Regions from separate parts of the Mammaliicoccus fleurettii genome, predicted to be linked through region 1. Evidence: riboswitches for the same ligand, from Rfam matches in the RefSeq annotation. Region 1 holds a riboswitch; each other region holds the start of a gene.

Region 1 (5,755 bases):
TGATCCATTCCATCAATTATGATGTCAGGTTGTATGTCGCTAATGATGTATTCAATGTTATTTGATGTCATTTCTTGATGAATCGCGTTTAGTTCAACATTATGATTAATTTGCTTTATTTTTTCTTTTACAGCGTATACTTTTGGTAACATTGCTTGTGCATCATGCTCATCATAAAGTGCTTGGCGATGTATGTTTGACAGTTCTACAATATCCATGTCGATGATTGATAATTTATGTGCACCCATTCGAGCTAATAATTCTGCGACATGGCTACCAAGAGCACCAGCACCCATGATTAAAATATTTATATTTTGTAATTGTTTTTGGCTTTGTTCTCCAAAGTGCTGATACTTTATTTGTCTTTCATAACGGTTCATTATAAGAAACCTAAACCTTCAGTAGGGCTAGATGCTTGTGCAGTATATTTAACAGGTATTCTACCGGCAGTATAACTTAATTGTCCTGCTTCAATACCTAACTTCATTGCGCTAGCCATAGTTACAGGGTCTTTAGCACCAGAAATAGCAGTGTTTAATAAAATAGCATCTGCACCTAATTCCATTGCATAACAAGCATCTTTCGGAGAACCAATACCAGCATCGACGATAACAGGAATACTTGATTGTTCTATAATATATCTTAAGTTAAGAGGGTTATTGATTCCTCTACCTGTACCTATTGGTGAAGCGAGGGGCATAATAGCGTGAACACCTAATGCTTCTAATCTTTTTGCTAGCACGACATCACATGAAATATATGGACATACGATATAGCCTTTTTCTAATAAAATTTCACAAGCTTTGTAAGTTTCTATTGGGTCAGGCAATAACGTTTTATCATCACCAATTACTTCCACTTTAATGAGATTACATAATCCAGCATGATTCGCAATTTCAGCAATGCGCACAGCTTCTTCGGCAGTATGAGCACCAGCTGTATTAGGGAATGTAATGAATTTTTCTAAGTCTACGTTAGCTAAAGGATTGGGTAAAGATTTATCATATAAATTCATTCGTCTAACAGCAAAGGTTAGAACTTCCGTGCCAGATGCTAGTATGGCTTCAGATTGTGTTTGTTCGTCTTTAAACTTTCCTGTACCTAATAATAATCTTGAGTTAATTTCATATGGTCCTATTTTTAACATTTTATCCGCCTCCGACAAATTCTAATAGTTCTAATCGATCTGACTCTCTAACGAGAATATTGCTAAATTGATTATTCTTTACAAGTGTGTCATTCCATTCAACTATAATTCTTTCTTGATCTAACTCTAGCGATTGGAGTAAATCAGACAAAGTTAATACTTCGTCGAAATTAAATTCATCTCCATTGATCATACATTTCATAACTGAACACTCCTTTTAACTTTAAAATCATCTAATAATGATGGTGCTTGATCATTAACAATCCATTCAGAAAGTAACTTTCCAATGATAGGTGAAAGTAAAATACCATTTCTATAATGTCCAGTTACTAAGAAAAGACCATGATCTATTTCATCCATAATTGGCCATTCATTATGAGTGTATGGCCGAATACCAGACCATTTATGGATGATATTGCTTTCCTTTAATATTGGTATATATGATGTTGCTTGGTTAATTAACCATTTTTCTCCTTCAACTGAAGTGCCAACTGAATAGTCATCAAAATAACTTGTAGCTCCAACTAGGAATGTATTGTCTCGTTTAGGTACAATATAGCATCCATTCGTTATAAACAAAGTTTGTTTCAAACTAAGCTGTTCATTCTTTAATAACAATACTTCACCTTTAACCCCAGTTAATTTCGGCTCAATTTGATAGTCTTCTAATAGTTTATTACTCCATGCACCTCCTGCTACGACAACCTTTTTTGAGAGCAAAATAGTATCTGAAGTATGAACTTTATAACAATCTTTTAAACGTTTGATTGCTTTAACTTCAGTGTTATATAATCGTTCAATCCCTTTATTGGTAATTGATTTTAATAATGCTTTTGTATATTTTGAAGCATTAATCTGGCCGTCATCAGGGATGTATATAGCAGGATGCTTAAATTCAATTGTATGTTTAGAAAGATTGTCTAAATCCTTTTTGTTTAATGGTGTTACAGATCTATCTCGCTCATTTAAAAAATGATATTGCTCTGTTAAACATTCGACGTCTTCTTCTGAAGCGGCCATTTTGATTAATCCGTGTTCTTGATAATCTATATTAATGTTTGTTTCTTTATATAATTCATGGCTTAAAGCTTTAAAATAATCTCTTGAACGTAAAGCGAGTTGGTAAAGAGCTGTATCTTGAACAAATTCATTTTGAGCACCTAACATGCCACCTGCTTTATATGATGCATGTAAACCAGGGATATCACGATCAATTACTGCAATAGATAAATGTGCTTTGTCCATTAACTCACGTGCAATAGACATGCCAATTACACCAGAACCGACAATTATAACGTCATACATATGCATGCCACACCTTCCTTAAATGATCTATTTCTTGAATGCTACAATCTCTGAAAAAGGAAATTGCACAAATTCCTTGAAAACCTGCTGGAAGTACTTTAAGTGAATCTTGATTGATACCACCAATAGCATAAATAGGGATATCAATCGATGTTGCAATATTGATTTCATCAACAGTCTTAGGAATGAGACCTTCTTTTGAAGATGATTCAAAGACATGTCCGAAAAATACAAAATCTAAATGATGATGTTTAGCACGTTCAACACTATGAACAGAATGCGTCGACATACTAACTGAAATATGTGGATGAGACTCTTTAAATAAAAAAGCTTGTTCGTCATTTTCTCGAAAATGAATAAAGTGTAAGTCATATAATTCAAGAACAGAAATATCTGTATGAACCATTATTTTGTCTTTAGGAAAACCATGAGTTAACAAATAATCAATCGCGTTACATAATAAATCGCGACTCATAGGAACTCTAAGCAATAATAAGTCAATATCATTTGAAATCTCTATATAATGATCTAAGTCATCATTAACTAAATGCTTGTACGGTGAAATGGCTATAAACAATTGAATCACTCCAAATAAAAAAGCGCTATTTTTCCATATATAGAAAAATAGCGCAAAAATTAGCTTCTTTAGATACGCCACTTTCCTACGCCAGTATGAACTGGATCAGGTTCTGGGAATCCTAAAGTCGCTACTTTAGTCTCAGCCTCTAATAAGGCACTTCCAGTGGTCTGTTATTTAATTATTAATTTCATTGTACATATAATAGTCTGAATGTTCAAATAGAAAATTAAAATAACAAGAGTTTAATAAAAATAATAAAGGGAATTAAAACAAATAATAACTAGTTTCTCTTTATACGTATGAATAAAAATGCTACATGATTTTATATCATAAAAGGTGGGATGAGAGATGGGTACACTTTTATTTATCATTGCATTACTTATAATCGTAATTTTATATCTCATAGTTAGAATGAAATATATTTCAGACTTTAACAAAAGAAGAACAGTACGTAAAAGAGAACAAAGATTAAAAGAACTTATTAACTCAGCATTCAAAATCGATAGGTTACAATTAATCGAAGAACGGAAAGCAGATATTAAATTAAAATATAATAAAAGAGCAATAGCCGTTAAACGAGAACAAATCAAAAAGGTAGATTCAAGTGACGAAGAAAGAATTGAGATTAAATATGAATTGCCAGATGGTATAACTAAAGAAGAAATCTTTGATTTTATAATAGAAAATAGTAACTTCTATATTACTGAAGAACGCTATAATAATTTAAAAACTCAAACAGAGTAATTGAATGGAGGCTATTATGATGAATCCTGTAGTCAAAGTATATACAAATGAAAAAGATTTAGAAACAGACGTCAACACATTAAAAGACCAAGGCATTAGTCAAAAAGACATTTATATACTCTCATCAGACGAAGCACACACAGCAGAAATCGTAGAGCAAACAGAATTAGAAAATATCAATTACAATAGAAAAGATATTGGTGGATATTCTTATAAAGAAGATGAATTTCTAAGGAAGTTAGAAATACTTAATATAACTGAAATAGAAGCAGAAAAATATATAGAAGAAATAAAACAAGGAAAAGTATTACTGATCGTAACAGATCAAAGAATAAAAGGCGTATTAAAATAGCGTCGTTATAAACATACTAAAAACCCAGCAGACACAAAAGTCATGCTGGGTTTTTAGTATCTATAGCATTCAAAATTAAGAAGCTAAAGCATCAATTACATAAAATATACCAAACAATATAAACATAAAAGCAATCATGAATGAAATAAATACCGCAGCAAGAAGCGGGTTGAATAATAAAACAATACCTGCAAAAATACCAACAATATTTAAAATAATAGATATAGTATGAAAACCTTTGTTAGATTTCTCGATAGGCGTAACAGTAAAAATAGCGACAATATTATTAATAATAAACCAAATCGCAAAAATATAAATTAAGAAAACAGAACTCTCAGCAGAATTGAACATAACAACAAGACCGAAAATAATATTAATCACACCAAGAACAATCGTCCAACCATTCGGTATTCCCATCATTTTCTTACCCGCACGTCTAAAACTAATCTCTAGTACACCACTAATAACAGAGAATAAACCAATCAACCACGTAATAGCATAAAAATTCTCAAGCGGAAAACTGAAAATAACAATACCAATAATTAAAAACAAAGCACCCATCACAAAACTCGGCCACTTAAATCTATTCGTTTGTTGAGCCATAATATAACCTCCTAAAAATATGTAATGAGTATAGTATAAAACGATAAGAGAGTAAGGGGAAGGATAAAGGTTGGAAAGAATTGCTTATATTAATTTAAAATTGTAGACACTTGTTACCTAATAAATCATCTATAGAATGTCTAATCTAACGTATCTTTAAAATATTATATAAAAAGTTTATAAAAAATAGTTGACATTAAAATCGGATTATATATAATATAAGTGTAACCTATAATTCACTCTTGAACAGGAGGATGTATGTATAAAGTAATTAAGTTAGAGCTTTGTGACTTAGAGGGATACATCACTGATGGTAAAGGTGGCGTATCGAGAACTGAAGAATATGTGGTTCCTGAAGATTTAAGTGTTAATGATTTATTAGGTGGTATTGAGGAGAGATATGGGGAGTCTCTTAGCGATAATACTGAGTTTTTCAATTCGGTATTTATTCTAGCTACCGTTAAGAAACATGTAGATAACAAATCTTTGCTTGTATTAAAGCAAAGTTCAACTTCTCTCAATGCTAGTGTTTGTAGAATTAACGAAATTTGCCTGTATTTAGACAAGGATTACCATAATACAAGGTATTTAAATAATCATCAAGAATGTGATTAGCTATTAATTTTGTAAATGTATTAGAAAAATAGGATTTTGTAATGTAGTAAAAAGATTATATAGATTTTGTATTTGAATGGTTCCTTCCTAATAGCTTCGATTTAGTAATACTCTCTTTTTTAATTTCTCATATATAGATAAACAGTTAATTTAATAGAGTGCGTACATTTCTTCAAGGATATGGTGGTTTATAGGTTACATAGAGTTTGGTATACTCTAGGGATTTCTGAGAAGAATTATAGGTTGAATTATTTTTAGTATTTCATATGATCAACAACGTTTATTAGAATTTAGTTCTAATTTAATATAGTATTATCCTAATTGAATGTTAGGAAGGTTACTTTTTGATTTTTGTGTGTTTCCTTTCTGGGGAAATTTTAGAGTGAAAAAGGGCTGAGAAGGCTGAGAC
Region 2 (5,755 bases), on a different contig from region 1:
TTTTCACTCATGATTGACTCTCCTTCGTATGTATAAAAACTATGTTAAAAAAAACATATTAAAACTAATCATAGTACTTATGAAAATATTTTTCAATAAAATAAACAGAATTTACTAAAAAATTCGAAAATTTTATAATTCTTATTTATATAGTAAATTTATGAGCTGTTTCAAATATAACGAGTAAAGATTTATTATAGTGTGAAACGAGGCTAGGACAAGTTAAATGTCCTAGACTCGTTTTTGTTATAACGTACTCGCTGAAAATACCCCCTCCAACAAGTTGTTAACAATGTTATGATAAATGTAATCAATAGCATTTGTTACTTGAAAGAGGGGGTGTTTTTTTGGCTGAAATGTTCAATATTTTACTTACTGTTGTTGTACCTATCTTTCTAATGACAGGATTAGGTTATGTTCTACAAAAGCGTGTTAAGTTAGACTTGAGAACGTTAGCTAAATTGAATATTAACGTGTTCGTTCCTGGGTTTATTTTTGCGAAGTTCTACAAAGCTGACTTAGCTGTTAATTTACTGATTTCTATTGTTATCTTCTTTATTATTTACATCGTGATGTTATATATCGTTGCTTTCGCATTGGCCAAAATACAAAATTTAGATAAAGGTAAAGAGACGACATTGACGAACAGCGTGCTCTTTTTTAACTCTGGTAATTATGGTGCACCATTAAATGATATTGTTTTTAAGAGTGATCCACTAGCAATGTCAGCGCAAGTGATTGTGTTAACTTTACAAAATATCTTTACGTTTACATATGGTGTCTTTGCGATTCAATCTGTTCAATTAGGTAAACTTAAAGCACTCATTAATTATTTTAAGATGCCGATTATTTATGCGCTTTTACTAGCAATCATCTTAAACTACAATCATATTCCAATTCCTGAATTTATGTGGACAACAGTTAGTTATTTGTCTGACGCCATGATTGCAGTTGCTTTAATTCTATTAGGAGCTCAAATTGCGAACATTAAAATTAACTTCAGATGGTCGTCATCGTATATTTATATATTTGTTCGACTGATAGTTGGTCCAGCGATTGCACTTGTTATTATAAAATGCATGGGGTTGGATGGTATTATTGCACAAACTTTATTTATTGCTTCAGCTATGCCGACATCTGTAAATAGTTCGGTTATTGCTCAAGAATATGATAATTATCCAGAATTGGCGGCAGAACTTGTCTTTATGTCTACTTTATTCAGCTCGATTTCTGTAGTTATCGTCATTTATTTATCTCATATTATTTTTTAATGTAAATTTAAATATTCTCTAAAAGTATTTCCTGAGTAATATTCACGATAAAGTCCACGACGTTGTAACTCTGGAATAATAAATTTTACAAAGTCTTCTAAACTATATGGAAGAGTAGGGGGCATTAAATTAAAGCCGTCAGCTACGCCTAATTTAAACCAACGTTCCATTTCATCTACAATTTCAACAGGTGTCCCTATTAAAGTAAGATGCCCACCGCCAGCATTGAGATAACCTAATAATGCTCTTACTGTAGGTTGGGTGTCTTCAATAATTTCTAAAATAGTTTCATATCTGCCTACTGGACCATCGAATGATTCTACTGGAGGCAATTCCGGAACGGGTTCATCTAATGACCATTTTGTACAGTCTTGTCTTACAAAAGTGCTAAGTTGTTTTATAGCATTTTCTATTGGAAGTCGTTTATCTAATTTTTCTTTTTTAAGCAAAGCTTCTTCATGCGTTTCAGCCACATAAGTTACTAATCCAGGGAATACTTTAATGTATTTATTCGGAGTGTTACTTTGCTGAATCGCGTTGTTTAATTTGGTTCTATAGGCTTTTGCTTGTTTCAAATTCCAAGAAACAGAATAGACAGCATCAGCATGTTTGACTGCTAAAGCAATTCCTTGTTTAGAAGCGCCTGCTTGCATAGCGACAGGTTTACCTTGTGGACTGCTTGGTGTCGATAAAGGTCCATTGACTTGAAAATGCTCTCCAGAATGATTAAAAGAATGAATATGTTCGTGTTTAATCAATTGATTTGTTGTTCGCGAATGTATGAAATCTTTTTTATGCCAAGAAGTGAACAATTTATCCATTAAATCAGCAAACTCATAAGCTTGTTGATACCTTCTGTCGTGTGGTGGGAGAGCAGGCATACTATGGTTTTGTGCTTCTAAGTCGGACATAGATGTAACTAAGTTCCAACCGACGCGTCCATTAGTAGCATGATCAAGCGTTAAAAGTTGTCTAGCTGCAGTATAAGGATTTGAGAAAGAACTTGATATTGTTGAAACTAATCCAATATGTTTTGTTGCTTGAGATATAGCAGTTAAATTCACAATTGGATCTAGCCAAAATGCTGGCATTTCACTGTCTGCATTAGCAGGGAACGATTGATTATCAGCAAAAAACACTGCATCTAATAATCCTTTTTCTGAAAGCTGAGCCAATGATTGATAGTATGAAATATCTCCAATTTGCTCGATATATGAATCTTCCATAAGCCATGCAGCTTGATGATGTCCACATCCATATAATAAGACACCGATGTTTAGTTGTTCATGATTGAATTTTTTCATTCATATTCTCCTTAATTCTCGTTTGAAATGCTAGTTCATCGTTAAACCACCATCAACAGTATAGTTTTGCCCTGTTATGCCGGTTGCTTTATCTGATGCTAAAAAACTCACCATATTTGCAACATCTTGTGGAGTTGTAACTTTTTTTAGAGGCGTAGACTGGGCAATTAAATCAAACACATCAGGTGTTGTAACTGAACTTGCATCGGTCGTTTTTAGTAAGCCACCAGATACTACATTTGCAGTAATACCATATTGGCCTAATTCTGCTGCAATATTGCGTGTGAAACCGATTAATCCGGCTTTTGCAGTTGTATATTCATGATATGGCACAACGGGATTTTGGAATAGGTTTGTTCCAATACTAATAACAGCTCCATGTTTTCTTTCAATAAATTGAGGCGCCACACTTTGAACGATATTAAAAGCAGCTTTTAAAGTACCATCAATTTGTTGTTGATAATCTTCCCAAGAAAGATCGATAAAAGGTTGTTGCTTAACAGGATCAAATTTAAAGTTAACGAGTGCATTATTAACAACAACATCAATTTGTCCAAAGTGTTTTGTTCCTTCTGATATTAATTGATTAACTTCTTTACGGTTTGTAACGTCTGCTTTAATAGCAATAGCACATTCATTCCCAAGTTCAGCAACAAGATGTTCAGCGGATTCTTTACTGTTGTTGTAATTGATGATAACTTGATGACCTTCATTTACTAATGTACGTGCAATTGTTGCACCTAAACCTCTACTACTTCCTGTAACTAATACTGTTCTCGTCATTTAAATCACTCCTAATCAAAATTTAAATAAAAAAATACACAACCATCTTGTAAGAAAGTTGTGTAAAATTAGAAAGCTATTTATAAAAGGGCATATTCGTCCCTACAAATTCATTTCACCAACACTTTCCTACGCTAGTATGAACTAGTTCAGGTTCGAAGGGTTTGAGTAAATACTCATCTCAGTTTAAAACACCCCTAGTGCATTTATTTAATTATTTTCAATGTATAGTTTTTAGGTAAGTATGTCAAGTTAGTCTAAGAGATGCAAGATTCATACTGAGCGCTTCAAATTATATTTCTTTCAATATATTATATATTTTATCAGTACTATCTGCATTTATTAATTGTTCTCGTGTTTCGTCGTCCATCAGCGTACGTGATAGTCTTTGTAGTAGTTTTAAGTGTGTATCACTACTGTCATTTGGTACGGCGATTAGGAAGATGATTTTTGGTTGTGTATGATCTAAACTTTCCCAATCTACACCGTTTTTATTATTGAGTACTGCTACAACTGGTTGTTTTACGACATTTGATTTAGCGTGCGGGATGGCTACATTCATACCTATTGCAGTCGTTGATTCTGACTCACGTTTAAGTACGCCTTCTTTCAAAATTTGTTCATCTTCAATATAGTTATGATGTTTTAAGTTTTGAATAAGTTTATCTATAGCTTCATCTCTAGACATGTTACGATTTTCTATTGCTATAACATTCTTATCAAATACTTCGAACGTTTCTGTATTTTCTTCTTTCTTTTCAGTGTTTGATGTTGTTTCTTCTTTATGATCATCATCTTCAGTTCCCATGAAAGAAGATGTAAGGTTACTGTCTGAATCTGCAGTATCAGTTGTGACTAATGATTTTTCTTTTTTCTTTAAAAGTAATGTTACAAGCATTGTCACGATGCTTCCGACAATAACGGCTATAAAGAACCATAATATTTTATCTATACCACCAAGTACTGCTACGATTGGTCCACCATGAGCTACTCTGTCTCCAACGCCACCTATAGATGCTATAACGGCAGCGACCATTGCGCCAACCATATTTGCTGGAATAATTCGTAATGGATCTTGGGCTGCAAATGGGATAGCACCTTCGGTAATACCGAAAAGTCCCATTGTGAATGAAGCTTTACCCATTTCAATTTCACCTTTATTAAATTTACGTTTATTAAAGAATGTTGCTAGTCCTAATCCAATTGGTGGCGTACATACTGCTACTGCAACCATACCCATAACTGAATAGTTACCTTCAGCAATTAATGCTGATCCAAATAAGAAAGCTACTTTATTTACAGGACCACCCATATCAAATGCAATCATTGCGCCAATAATAAGGGCTAAGATGACACTATTTGCACCTTGCATACCTTTTAACCATGTTGTTAATCCTTCAAAAATGCTGGCAATTGGTGCTCCAATAACAAATATAAATATGAGTCCTACTATTATTGAAGATATAATCGGAATAATTATAATTGGCATAATAGGTGCCATCGCTTTTGGAATTTTGATGTTTTTAATCCATTTTGCTATATAACCAGCTAAGAAACCAGCAACAATACCACCTAAGAAACCTGCGCCAGCTTCACTGCCATAGAAACTTCCGTCAGCGGCAATTGCACCACCAATCATACCTGGAACTAGACCAGGTTTATCGGCAATACTGACCGCAATATAACCAGCTAGTATAGGAACCATGAAACTAAATGCTAAGCTACCAATGTTTTCTATAGATTTCCAAAATGAATCTTCTGGAATTTTCAATCCTTCTGGCGTAGCATTTCCACCTAATGTTAATGCTATAGCCATTAATAAACCACCAACTACAATGAATGGAACCATGAAGGAAACACCATTCATTAAATGTTGGTATACCATTTGTAGACCACTTTTTTGATCATCATCATCAGCTTGTTTATTACCATTTTTATCATGATGTATTTTAGCGTCTTGATCAATGATGCGTTGAATAAGTAGTTGAGGATTGTGGATACCTTCTCTTACACTTTCGTTAATTAATCGTTTCCCGTCAAAGCGTGATAAATCAACTTGTCTGTCAGCAGCAATAATGATGCCGTCTGCTTCTCTAATTTCTTTTGATGTTAGTACATTTTCTGCCCCAACACCACCTTGTGTTTCTACTTTTATATCTATGCCCATTTCTTTAGCAGCTTGCTCTAATTTTTCTTGAGCCATGTATGTATGTGCTATCCCGTTTGGACAAGATGTTATAGCTAATATTTTCATAACGTCATCTCCTTCTTAAGTTCATTGTAAACGCATTCAAAAGCTAATAAAAAAGAATAATTGCCGTTAGTAGTGGCAATTATTCTTTAAATCGTTTTATGATTTTATTTTTGAATTGTTTATCATCAAGTTTTAATAAATAT
Region 3 (5,755 bases), on a different contig from region 1:
TTTACTATTTGTTCCTTTTTCACGAAACTGAAACATTGTGATGCCACCTATTAAAGCTTCTTCAACTACTTTATATAAATCTCTATCTGGTGTATCTTGACTGCCAGCGATAAAATATACTTTTAATTTATTTATATCAAACATTTATTTCACTACTTTCACTTTCTTATTTTCTGCTACTATTTCATCGGTTATGGCATGTAATTGATCTATCAAAGCAATTTGAAATGTCCCTGGCAAATGAGCACCTGGTTGTTGGCTAGCTATTTCGCTTGCAACATTATAAGTAGATAGTGCTTCTTCTAGATGATCAATTTTTATAGTTTTTTCGTTTGATAAAAATGCAGCTACAACACCACCTAATAAACAACCTCCACCAGTAACTTTAGTTAACATTTCACTTCCATTATTCAATGCTATGATTTTATTATCACAAGCTATAACATCCACTTTTCCAGTTAATATAATAGGTAAATTTAATTGTTGATGGGCTTTTTTAGCAATTTTAATAGCATCTAATGAAGCATCACTATCTGTTCCTTTCATCATTGTATCGTCTTCGATGAGTGCTAATATTTCTGAAGCATTACCTCTAATTACGTCAACTACTTCATCATTTAATAAAGTATTACAAAAAGTTTTTCTTAGTTGTGATGCACCAACCGCTACTGGATCTAGAATGACTGGCACACCGTTTTCATACATGATTTCTGCATATTCTTTCATATCATAAGCTTTATCTGTTGTGATTGTACCTATATTAATTAAGAACGCACCTGCAGCTTTTGAAAATTCTTGAGCTTCTTCTGGTTCTTCGCTCATTGCTGGACTAACACCTAGAGATATTAACCCATTCGCTGTAAAGTTCTTTACTACATCGTTTGTATAACACACAATTAGTGGACTGTTTTCTCTTATATTATTTAATTTACTCATAATCTAATCCCTCTATTTTTTGATATGCAAAATGATTTACTGGTCCTCTTCCCTTACCTATTTCTGGCGTATATTGAATTGCTAAAGTTATAAACCTTTTAGCTACTTCGACTGCTTGTTCTATTGAATGACCTTTTGCTAACTCAGAAGTTATAACAGCACTGAAAGTACATCCTGTGCCGTGTGTATGCTGTGTACTGAATCTTTCACTATTCCAACTTCTCATTCCATCTTTCGTAAATAAGTAATCAATCGCATCACCTTCAAGATGGCCACCTTTTATGACAACACCATTAGTCCCAATTTCATTTAAGAAAAAAGCACCAGCTTTCTTAATTTCATCTTCTGTTTGAATTTTATAACCAGTTATATCTTCCGCTTCTGGAATATTTGGCGTAACAACTGTAGCAAGTGGCAATAATATTTCTTTAAGTTTATTTTTCCCTTTGTCATCCATCAAGGCATCACCACTTTTGGCAACCATTACTGGGTCAATAACATAAGGCTTACCTGACTGTGCAATAAATGGTTTAATGACATTCATCATCTCTTGAGAAGCTATCATACCTGTTTTAATTGCATGTGGCTGCTCATCATCGAAGACACTCTTCAACTGACTTTCAATTACTTCTACGGGCAAATGATAAACATCTTGAACGCCTAAAGTATTTTGAGAAACAATACTTGTTGCTACAGCCATACCATAAACCCCTGAAGCTTGAAAAGATTTCAAATCAGCCATTATACCCGCTCCACCCGTTGGATCAGTTCCAGCTATTGTTAATGCTATATTTGGTTTTTTCATAATAAGCCACCTCAAATTTAATTTTCATATTTATAAAATCTATACTATTTGATTATTACTTAATAAAAAAAGACCTCTTTCGTTAAAAAGAAGTCAATTAAGTGTAGTATAATACGCTAATTGACCACTTCCCTACGTTGGCATTATCCAAATCAAGTGTTAAGGGACTGATAAAATCATCTCAGCCAACAGGCGCCCCTAGTAGTCATTCATCTATTCAGTTAATTAAAGATTATCAAATTGAAGAGATACGGTCAAATTAAAAAATCGCCTAGGATATTTCCTAGACGATTGGATTAATATATTAATTCACTTTTAATTAAAGTGTATGGCTTACCACCAGTTATTTTGAGAACGGAATGATAATGCAGCTTCAACAGAACCGTAACGTTGTTTCGCATAATTTAACATACCTTTTGTTTGTTGTTCAACTGAACCTGTTCCCCATGATTCTTTAGTTTGACCAAGACCTCTATATCCAGCTGGGTTAACAGCATTTGGATTACCGCTTGATTCTGGTAATACAATTGTATTCCACATAGCTTCAGTACCACCTGCAGCTAAGAATTGAGCTTTAGTTGATCCACCAGTGCTAGCTGTTGATGTTTGAGTAGTTCTTACTCTTTGAGCTGGCGCTTGGTAACTTTGTTGAGCTGGTGCTTTATATGCTTGTTGAGCTGGCGCTTTGTAAGATTGTACTGGCGCTTGGTAGCTTTGTTGTTGAGCTGGAGCTGCAACTTGTTCTTTAGTTTGTTGAACTGGCGCTTGTTGAGCTACTGGAGCTTGAGCTGGAACAGCTGATTGAGCTGGTGCTTGTAATGATAAAGTTTGTCCAACAATGATTAAGTCTGAAGATAAGTTGTTCCATGCTTTTAATTGAGATACAGTTACATCATATTTAGATGCAATTTTACCTAAAGTATCTCCTGAAACTACAGTATATTCTGTAGTTGATTCTGTAGCTGCTTTAGCTTCGTTAACTTTAATTACTTGATTAGGTAAGATTAAGTTAGATTTTAAACCGTTTTCTGCTTTAATAGCACTTACTGATGTACCATATTGTTGTGAAATACTATGTAAAGTATCACCAGATTTAACTGTATGAGTTGCTGCATCTGCTGTAGCAGTTACCCCTGTAGTAACTGCAATTGCCGCTGTTGAAACTGCTAATAATTTTTTCATGATTGAATGTTTCCTCCCGTAAGGTTTTCACTTTTTATATGATTTTTACTTTCTAAACTATACCATTATTTTTTATGTCATAGGTTACAGGTATATGAAAAAACAACACCTTATATTACAGTTAGATTACACGTATTTCTAAGTGAAATCTAGCGATATTTAAGTATAAAAGCCTTTGTTAAAGCATTTATAAAGATTGAGTAAAATTAATTATCAGACAATTTGTCATCTATATGTAATTTATTAAACAATTAATGTAACATATGTATACTTGCTGCCCTACAGCAAGACAGCAAGTTCTGGAATTTAGAATCAAGAATTATATAAAATAAACAGAAAGGATTTTTAAATTCGAAAGCATAATTGAAGCATATTTCTATGAAGATGGAACTTTTGATTTAGAAGATGTATTTTCATTATTTTCGCTTTCTTCTACTTTTTTAATGACATTTATAACGTTACTATATTGATTGTATAATTCGTCATCTATATTACTGTCACTATATTCTTTTGCAGTATTTTCTGCTCTTAACTTTTCTTTGTTTACTTTAGAAGAAAGATCTTTAGAATAACTTTCAGCACTTTCACTTATTAAGTCACTTATCTCCTCTTTAGACTGTAGAATAACTGACTTACTTGATGCAGGCATGTTTAAAAATTTAATTGTCTCGCATATTATTTCTGTTATATATTGTTTCTTATCTTCTTTAATATATGCTCGAGACTGAATTTGTCCAGTTAAAGCAACAAGTTGCCCTTTCTTAGTATATTCGTGAATATTATAAGCAAGCTTGCCGAAAGCCTTACACACAATGAAATCAACCGCAATAGTACCTTCTTTTGTTTTATAGCCACGTTCAACAGCTAAACAGAAAGTGGATATCATGATATCTCCCTTTTTGAAATACGCAGGATCTTTTGTTAAACGCCCTACTAATACAGATTTATTTAACATATGCTCACCTCCTTATACTTATAATATAATGAGATGGATATTTTTCGTCAAAGCCCATAATTATAAAAATTGAAAACTCTTTTTTCACTTTATTTATAGATTATTGTTATTTCACTTAAAAGTCCTTTATAATAGAAAGCAAAGTTAAACATTCGTAGATTTAACTATAAGGGGGATGTTTATGAAAACATTTAAAGCTGTACGCTTTCAAATTGTAAACGATGAACAAATTACGGAGTTTGAATTATTAGATGGTATTATCATTAATAAAGAAAACAGTGGAACTGGTTGGCTACTAGAAATATTAATATCAGATATCCATTATGATCAAATGAAAGATTATCACGATAATCAAACATTACTTGATACGCGAGTTGTAATTACAAGACCTTCTAATGATCCAGCATTATTTGATGCAACTATTAAATATATCGAACCTCTTGAAGAAAATATTTCAGTTGTATTTGAATGCCATATTTATACTTTAAGACAAGTCTATGCAGAAAGATTGCTAGAGCAACTTATTGACGAAGGGCTATCAGGTGATGAGCTTAAAACATCATTTAACAGATTAATGCAATCTAAGCCAAAATTAAAAGACGAAAAAAGCAATATATAAAAAAAGAAAGAACAGATATCTGTTCTTTCTTTTTTTATTATTGATCTACAATAGCAAAGCTAATTTCACAGCTACACGCAATTTCTCCATCTACTGTAGCTTTAGCAGTACCTTTTCCTATTGGACCTTTAATTTTATTTATTTCTACTTCTAGTCTTAAAGTATCACCAGGTGTAACTTGTTTTTTAAAACGACATTTATCAATGCCTGCAAACATAGCTAATTTACCTTCATTTTCTTCTAAACGTAGCATTGCTACTGCTCCAGTTTGTGCTAGTGCTTCAACAATCAAAACACCTGGCATTACAGCATAATCAGGAAAATGTCCTTGGAAAAATGGTTCATTTCCTGCTACCTGTTTAATACCTACACAACGTTTACCATCTTCTAATTCTACTATTCTATCTAATAATAAAAATGGATAACGATGTGGAATTATTTTTTTAATTTCGTTAAAGTCATATATTGTCTCCATTATGAGCTCCTTCCAGTTAAATCAAAGATGTGTTGCCAAGTTTCAGGATTAAATACCCCAAATGGATTATGAAGTATACCATACCCAATCATAGTTCCAACAATAAATAACAAAATCATTAATACCAATAATATAAGTAATTTAATCCATAGTGGAATGACTCTATGCTCAACTTCCACTCCTTGAATTGTTTCTACCCTATTTTTTTGAAGTTTTTCTTTTAAATTTTTATATGGTGACTTTCTTTTTTTATCGTCAGACCTTGATGATTGTGTTTCAGCCATACTAAACCCTCGCTTTATCGTTTAACTTCCCTTGATCATTAATACGTTCTACGTCCGCACCTAATGCTTTAAGTTTACCATGAAAGTCAACATAACCTCTATCTAAATGTTTAAGTTCTGTAACATTTGTATAACCATCAGATACTAATCCTGCAAGTATTAAAGATGCTCCAGCTCTTAAATCAGTGGCTTTAACTTCAGCACCTTGTAATTTGCTGTTTCCAGTAACCATTGCACTTCTACCATTTATGAATATATCAGCATTCATGCGTTTAAATTCTTCAACATGCATAAATCTATTTTCAAATACAGTTTCAGTTACTTTACTCGTTCCATTAGCAGTTAATAATAATGCCATTATTTGTGACTGCATATCTGTAGGAAAACCTGGATGAGGCATCGTTTTAATATCAATCGCTTTAATTTCTCCTGGAACTTGGATATTTAATCCATCTTCAATGTCTGTAATTTGAACACCAGCTTCTTCTAATTTAGAAAC
Region 4 (5,755 bases), on a different contig from region 1:
AACGTCTAATTGATGATTGTTAATGACTAATGTTCTTGTAGCATATCTTTCTATTATTTCATTTTCATGCGTGATCATTAATATAGTTTGTCCTTTGCGAACTCTTTCATGAAATAACTTGATAAGTTCAAAAGTATTATGACTATCCAAACCAAATGTTGGTTCGTCTAATAAAATAATTTCTGAATTAGTACTTAATGCTGTTGCTACACTTAAACGTTTCTTTTGGCCAATAGATAGTTCAAAAGGATGTTGGTCTTTAACATGATACAAGTTTAAAAGATTTAACATTTCATTAGTTTTTTCAATTGCGGTTTCTTTGTCTTGAAAAGCAAAATTGATAAATATTTCATTAAAGACAGATATTTCTATAAACTGCAATTCTGGGTTTTGATAGACAAAGTACATATGTTTAGATGCATCTTTAACTTTTTTTAATTGTTTATTCTTATATTTAACTTGTCCATTATATTTTATAAGTTGCATTATACTTTCTAAGAATGAAGTCTTACCAGAACCGTTTTGTCCTGTAAGCCCAATCCATTCACCACTATTAATAGTTAAGTTATCTATTGTAAAAAGTTTTCTGTTACTTCTTAAAATATCTAAATCTTTAATTGTTAATAAAGTTTCTTGTGCGGAAGATTTATTTTTTAATTGAGGTGCATAATTCCAAGAAAGTGGATGCCATACACCATACTGATTTAAAATATCTATATGATTTTCCAATATATCAGATGGAGTACTATCGTGTGTGATTTGTCCTTGTTCATTCATAACAATCACTCTATCGACAAAATTCCAAATATAATCAACTTTATGTTCTACAATTACAACAGTTTGATCTTTCCAATGTTGCATTATTAAGTCCCAAAGTTGCGTTGTAGACTGATGATCGAGCATAGCTGTCGGTTCATCTAGAAATAATGTTTGAGAATTTTGTAATAATATAGAAGCAATAGCTAATTTTTGTTTCATACCACCACTTAAACGGTTGATTTTTAACGAGGCATCAGCATTTAAATTCACTTTATTCATTGCTTCATTAATCATTCCATCCATCTCTTTTGGATCTACATTCATATTTTCAAGTACGAAAGCTAATTCTTCTTTAATCTCAGGCATACAAAATTGTGTATCAGGATCTTGAAAAACAACTCCTGGAAGTGTGTCGATAGTTATAGAATCAAGTTTCATTGGAATATCCAATGACCTAGGTATAATGCCGTTTAATACATTTAGTAATGTACTTTTTCCTGAACCACTTGGTCCTAATAACAGTACTTTCTCTTTATCATTAATTTGAATATCTAAATTTTTAAATATAATGCGTTCATCGTCTGGGTATTTAAGTCTTAAATTTTTTAGTGATAACAATTGGTTAACTCCTATAGTAAGTCATAGTCTTTTTTAGATGCAGGTCTAAATAGTTTAGTGACGCCAGTCTGATCAAGCGCTCTTACAATTGCATATCCTAAAGCGCCGCCTACAATAGCACCACTTAAAATTCTAATTGTGAACATCAAAATTACATTCCATAATGCAACATCACTTAAATAATTATAAAACCAATCAATCGGTAACGTAATAATACCTGCCAACATTCCGGCAACAATAGCAACTGATAATTTTCTATATTTATAACGAACTACTAAAAATACAATTTCACAAGCTAAACCTTGAAGTAATGCATAAACAAAAGTAGGTATATCAAATTGTCCCATTACAATTGTTTCGCCAGCACCAGCAGCAAATTCTGCAAGTAAAGCCACACCTGGTTTTTGAATAATTAAATACGCTATAATTGCTGCTATAAACCAAAAACCATATACGGATTGTTCTAAATGTAATCCTAAAGGTTTTAATATTTCATATGGAATCCATAAAAATTTATAAATGATTGCAAATAAAGCACCAATTAAAACTGTGACCAAAATATCAGATAAAGTTAATCTCTTTGACATGCTAATTATCTCCTTTTTTATAAAAAAATGTGCACTCCTATATCTAAATAGAAGCGCACAAAAATATTGTTATCATTTATAAATGAATATTATTATATGATTTACGAACACTTTCCTACGCTAGTATCATCTAGATCAGGTACAAAGGGTTCAGACCTTCTCATGTCTGTCTCAGTTTAAAACACCCCTAGTGCATTTATTAAATTGTTATCACTACGATAAGTCTTATCATGCATTTTGTCAATAGGCTATAATGAACAAAAAAACCCCCTATGAAAAGATAGAATGTTTCCATAGGGTATTTATTAGAACTACGAAAGTTGTTTATTCAAATGTATCTTGAATATTATCTTTTGTTTCGTCTTGTCCATTTTTATCGTCTTTCTTATTTTCTTGTTCTTGTTTCTTAGCTTTTTCTGCTTCGTCTTTATGTTTATCGTTATGTGTCATAAATAACACTCCTTTAAAATGTATGATATTATTATATACCCAACAACATATGAGTTTTAAACTTAATGTACTACTTGGGACTGATTTTCAATTTAATTAAAGACATTTGAAAATGAAACAATTATAATGTTCAATGAGGTGAAGAACATGTCTATAAAGAAAAAAAGCTGGGAAGTTCATTTTAGTCGTATTATAGGAATATTCATTTTAATTACCGGATTACTTATATTATTTAATGCACCACGTATTAAAGATTATAATATCAAGGAATCAAATGATATCCATATAAGAAATATTTGGGACTTTTTTGTAGCTTTTTTTGATGAGTTGGTTAGAATATTGCACCATTATATTGGTGGTTTTCCTGTAATAGCAGCAATAATAATTTTACTATTTGGTATATTTATTTTACTGATTGGACGTACTTTAAGAAGAACAACGAATTATGATTATGACATTTCTATATTTTATATCGGCTTGACGATAATATTAATGATTGTCATGATGATGACGATGTTCCAAGTTTATAGTTTTGCATCATTCTTATTTATTATCCCATTCAGTATTCACATTGGATATGTTGTTTATAAAAATGAGCTTAATCCGATGAAACGGAAACAGCATTATTTATGGATTATCATTTCTTATGGTATATGTTATTTCATTTCTCAATTTGCAATGAACCATAACATTGATGCGGAAAATGTAAAGCCTATCGATGTAATGAGCGTTAATTTATTCTTTGTATTATTATGGTGCTTTAGTCAAATGTCCGTATGGATTAGTTTATATTTAAGAAGATCTTTACCAGTAAGTGATAAAGATATTGAAATGGTTAATGATGAAAAACACTCAAGAGCAAATAATAATTTATTAACAAGTAAAATATTTAGCATATCTGAAAGTTTTTATGAAAAATCACAAAGCCTGAAGCAAACAACTTTAGAAAAGTTTAACTCTGAAGAAGCAATTGCTAAAAGAAAAAAACGTAGTGAAAAATGGAAAGAAATTATAAAAATTGAAGATGATGATATTCCGAAATGGATGAGAAGACCTAAATGGTTAAAGAAAAGTTATATAGAATGGATTTGTACAGCAATTTTATTCTTATTTACTTTTATTGAGTTTAACAATCGTAATGGCTTATTCTTATCAGGAGAATGGAAATTATCACAAACTCAATATGTGTTTGAATGGTTAACATTATTTATAATGTTGTTGCTTATCATTTTATATGCATACTTTAATTACACGACAAACTATAAAAATAAAAATAATTTTGGGAAACTATTCGTTATATCAGCACTGTTCTTTGAAATTGCAACGACATTCTTTGTCTCAGCAATTCAAACATCACAGTTCTCAGTATTCATAACACCAATTTCATTTTTACTATTATTGTTTGTAACACCAGCATTTATAATTCATCTAAAAAAATCTTTCTAGAGAAATATAGTCAAAACCTGTCAACAAAGTCGAACTTTGTTGACAGGTTTTTTATGTTTTAGAGTATCAGTATAATTTTTGTAGGACTTTTTTATTCACACAACATGTAAGTAGAGTAAATATGGATAGGTGTAGTGACAAAACTGAAGAGAAGTGTAAATATGGATAGCTATAGTGACAAAACTGAAGAGAAGTGTAAACAAGGGCAGCTGTAGTGACAAAACTGAAGAGAAGTGTAAACAAGGGCAGCTATAGTGACAAAACTGAAGAGAAGTGTAAACAAGGGCAACTATATTCACACAATTCAAGAGTTATATAACATTTTATATATATAGATTAAAATAAATATTTAGCTTGATAGTGAAATTAAAAATGTAAAAAGTAAATATTTTTAATGAATTTCTTTGGAAAATGTATTGCACGGAATAATCTTATCCTTTATACTAATTTTAGTAAGCGTTTACATAAAAGGGGATCAAACTTTCTGGGGGAAATTTTGATTAATAAATTCGGTTAACAGAGTATTCTAAAGGGGGATACTCTGTTTTTTTGGCGTTTTGCGTAATATACGTTATAATATGTGAGACATTTCGAAAGGATGGCCAAAAAATAATGAAACAGTTAATGCTCAAAAGAGGTAAAGAAGATAAATATTTAAGAGGTTTCCCTCTTGTTGAAAAAGATGATGTATTTGATATGCCAAGTACAGATGAAGGTGAATTAGTAGCGCTTGTAGATTCTGGTAAAAGATTTATTGCTACAGCTTATTATGGTGAACAAAATAAAGGTATCGGTTGGGTATTATCTTTAGATTCAACTGAAAAGATAGATCATAACTTTTTTGTAAATCTATTTAAGACGGCTAAAAGTGAAAGAGAATATTATGATCATGTTGATGGTATAAATGCATATAGAATATTCAATGCTGAAGGTGATGGTATCGGTGGATTGACAATTGATTATTACGACGGACATTTACTGATTCAATGGTACTCTGTAGGTATTTATCGTTTGAAAGATAGATTGTTACCTGCTATTAAAGAAGTATTTGAATATAAATCTATTTTTGAAAAAAGAAGATTTAAAGGAATGGAAACTGCATCTGATTTTGTTGACGGAACAGCACCTGGTTTCCCATACGTAGTGGAAGAAAATCATTTATATTATAATATCGATTTAGACGATGGACCGATGACAGGTATTTTCCTAGATCAAAAAGATGTACGAAAAAAATTAAGAGATCATTATAGCGAAGATAAAGATGTGCTGAATTTGTTTAGTTATACTGGTGCTTTTTCTGTTGCAGCAAGTGAGAATGCTAATTCCACGACTAGTGTAGATTTAGCAAACAGAGCAAGACCACTTACTGAAGCTAATTTTGGATTAAATGCAATTGATTTAAATAATAATCATATATTCATCATGGATGTATTCGATTATTTCAAATACGCTCTTCGTCACGGTTTGAGTTATGATGTAGTTGTTATTGATCCTCCAAGTTTTGCTCGTCATAAGAAAAAAACATTTAGCGTTCAGAAAAATTACCCAGAATTAATTGAAGGGTCTTTAGAACTACTAAATGAACAAGGTACTTTAGTATTAAGTACAAATTCAAGTGCTTTTCCTCAAAAAGCGTTTAAGAAGATGATTAACCAAACATTGGATGCGCTAGATGTAGATTATACAATTTCAGATGTAATGGGCTTACCTAAAGACTTTAAGAGCCATCCACATTACAAACCGAGCAAGTATTTAAAAGTAGTCTTTGTCCAAATAAATGGTTAAAATTTCCTAAAACGGGTATAAGTTAATATTCTAGTATTGAATACTAACGAAACTGTGAGGAGATTGAACATAATGGGTATTTTTAATAAAATTAGTACAAAAGCAGGAAA

The links. A riboswitch is a leader RNA that binds a small molecule or an ion and turns the genes downstream of it on or off. The one in region 1 is predicted to bind thiamine pyrophosphate.
Region 2: another riboswitch for thiamine pyrophosphate. It lies ahead of B2G86_RS07115 (3-oxoacyl-ACP reductase); the one in region 1 lies ahead of B2G86_RS11925 (thiamine phosphate synthase).
Region 3: another riboswitch for thiamine pyrophosphate. It lies ahead of thiD (bifunctional hydroxymethylpyrimidine kinase/phosphomethylpyrimidine kinase); the one in region 1 lies ahead of B2G86_RS11925 (thiamine phosphate synthase).
Region 4: another riboswitch for thiamine pyrophosphate. It lies ahead of B2G86_RS03625 (ECF transporter S component); the one in region 1 lies ahead of B2G86_RS11925 (thiamine phosphate synthase).

Annotation. Positions count from the first base shown of each region.
Region 1 covers NZ_MWJM01000020.1:10,540-16,294, reverse strand. Annotated here, with positions in the region: gene B2G86_RS11945 (ThiF family adenylyltransferase) at 1-380, opposite strand, end outside; gene B2G86_RS11940 (thiazole synthase) at 380-1,147, opposite strand; gene thiS (sulfur carrier protein ThiS) at 1,149-1,349, opposite strand; gene thiO (glycine oxidase ThiO) at 1,346-2,452, opposite strand; gene B2G86_RS11925 (thiamine phosphate synthase) at 2,445-3,038, opposite strand; TPP riboswitch at 3,095-3,203, opposite strand; gene B2G86_RS11920 (hypothetical protein) at 3,381-3,776, shown strand; gene B2G86_RS11915 (YflT domain-containing protein) at 3,796-4,128, shown strand; gene B2G86_RS11910 (HdeD family acid-resistance protein) at 4,204-4,731, opposite strand; gene B2G86_RS11905 (hypothetical protein) at 4,990-5,346, shown strand.
Region 2 covers NZ_MWJM01000007.1:24,531-30,285, reverse strand. Annotated here, with positions in the region: gene B2G86_RS07130 (Glu/Leu/Phe/Val family dehydrogenase) at 1-11, opposite strand, end outside; gene B2G86_RS07125 (AEC family transporter) at 348-1,271, shown strand; gene B2G86_RS07120 (NtaA/DmoA family FMN-dependent monooxygenase) at 1,268-2,575, opposite strand; gene B2G86_RS07115 (3-oxoacyl-ACP reductase) at 2,606-3,358, opposite strand; TPP riboswitch at 3,468-3,567, opposite strand; partial or broken gene B2G86_RS13625 (PTS sugar transporter subunit IIA) at 3,651-4,085, opposite strand; partial or broken gene B2G86_RS07110 (PTS fructose transporter subunit IIC) at 4,229-5,612, opposite strand; gene B2G86_RS07105 (BglG family transcription antiterminator) at 5,692-5,755, opposite strand, start outside.
Region 3 covers NZ_MWJM01000013.1:21,434-27,188, forward strand. Annotated here, with positions in the region: gene thiE (thiamine phosphate synthase) at 1-144, opposite strand, end outside; gene thiM (hydroxyethylthiazole kinase) at 145-936, opposite strand; gene thiD (bifunctional hydroxymethylpyrimidine kinase/phosphomethylpyrimidine kinase) at 929-1,741, opposite strand; TPP riboswitch at 1,854-1,951, opposite strand; gene B2G86_RS13650 (aggregation-promoting factor C-terminal-like domain-containing protein) at 2,075-2,923, opposite strand; gene B2G86_RS10215 (single-stranded DNA-binding protein) at 3,300-3,878, opposite strand; gene B2G86_RS10220 (YwpF-like family protein) at 4,060-4,497, shown strand; gene fabZ (3-hydroxyacyl-ACP dehydratase FabZ) at 4,535-4,972, opposite strand; gene B2G86_RS10230 (DNA-directed RNA polymerase subunit beta) at 4,972-5,256, opposite strand; gene murA (UDP-N-acetylglucosamine 1-carboxyvinyltransferase) at 5,258-5,755, opposite strand, start outside.
Region 4 covers NZ_MWJM01000003.1:143,829-149,583, forward strand. Annotated here, with positions in the region: gene B2G86_RS03620 (ABC transporter ATP-binding protein) at 1-1,377, opposite strand, end outside; gene B2G86_RS03625 (ECF transporter S component) at 1,389-1,964, opposite strand; TPP riboswitch at 2,060-2,163, opposite strand; gene B2G86_RS13555 (hypothetical protein) at 2,289-2,414, opposite strand; gene auxA (lipoteichoic acid stability factor AuxA) at 2,562-3,860, shown strand; gene B2G86_RS03635 (class I SAM-dependent rRNA methyltransferase) at 4,473-5,645, shown strand; gene B2G86_RS03640 (DUF697 domain-containing protein) at 5,718-5,755, shown strand, end outside.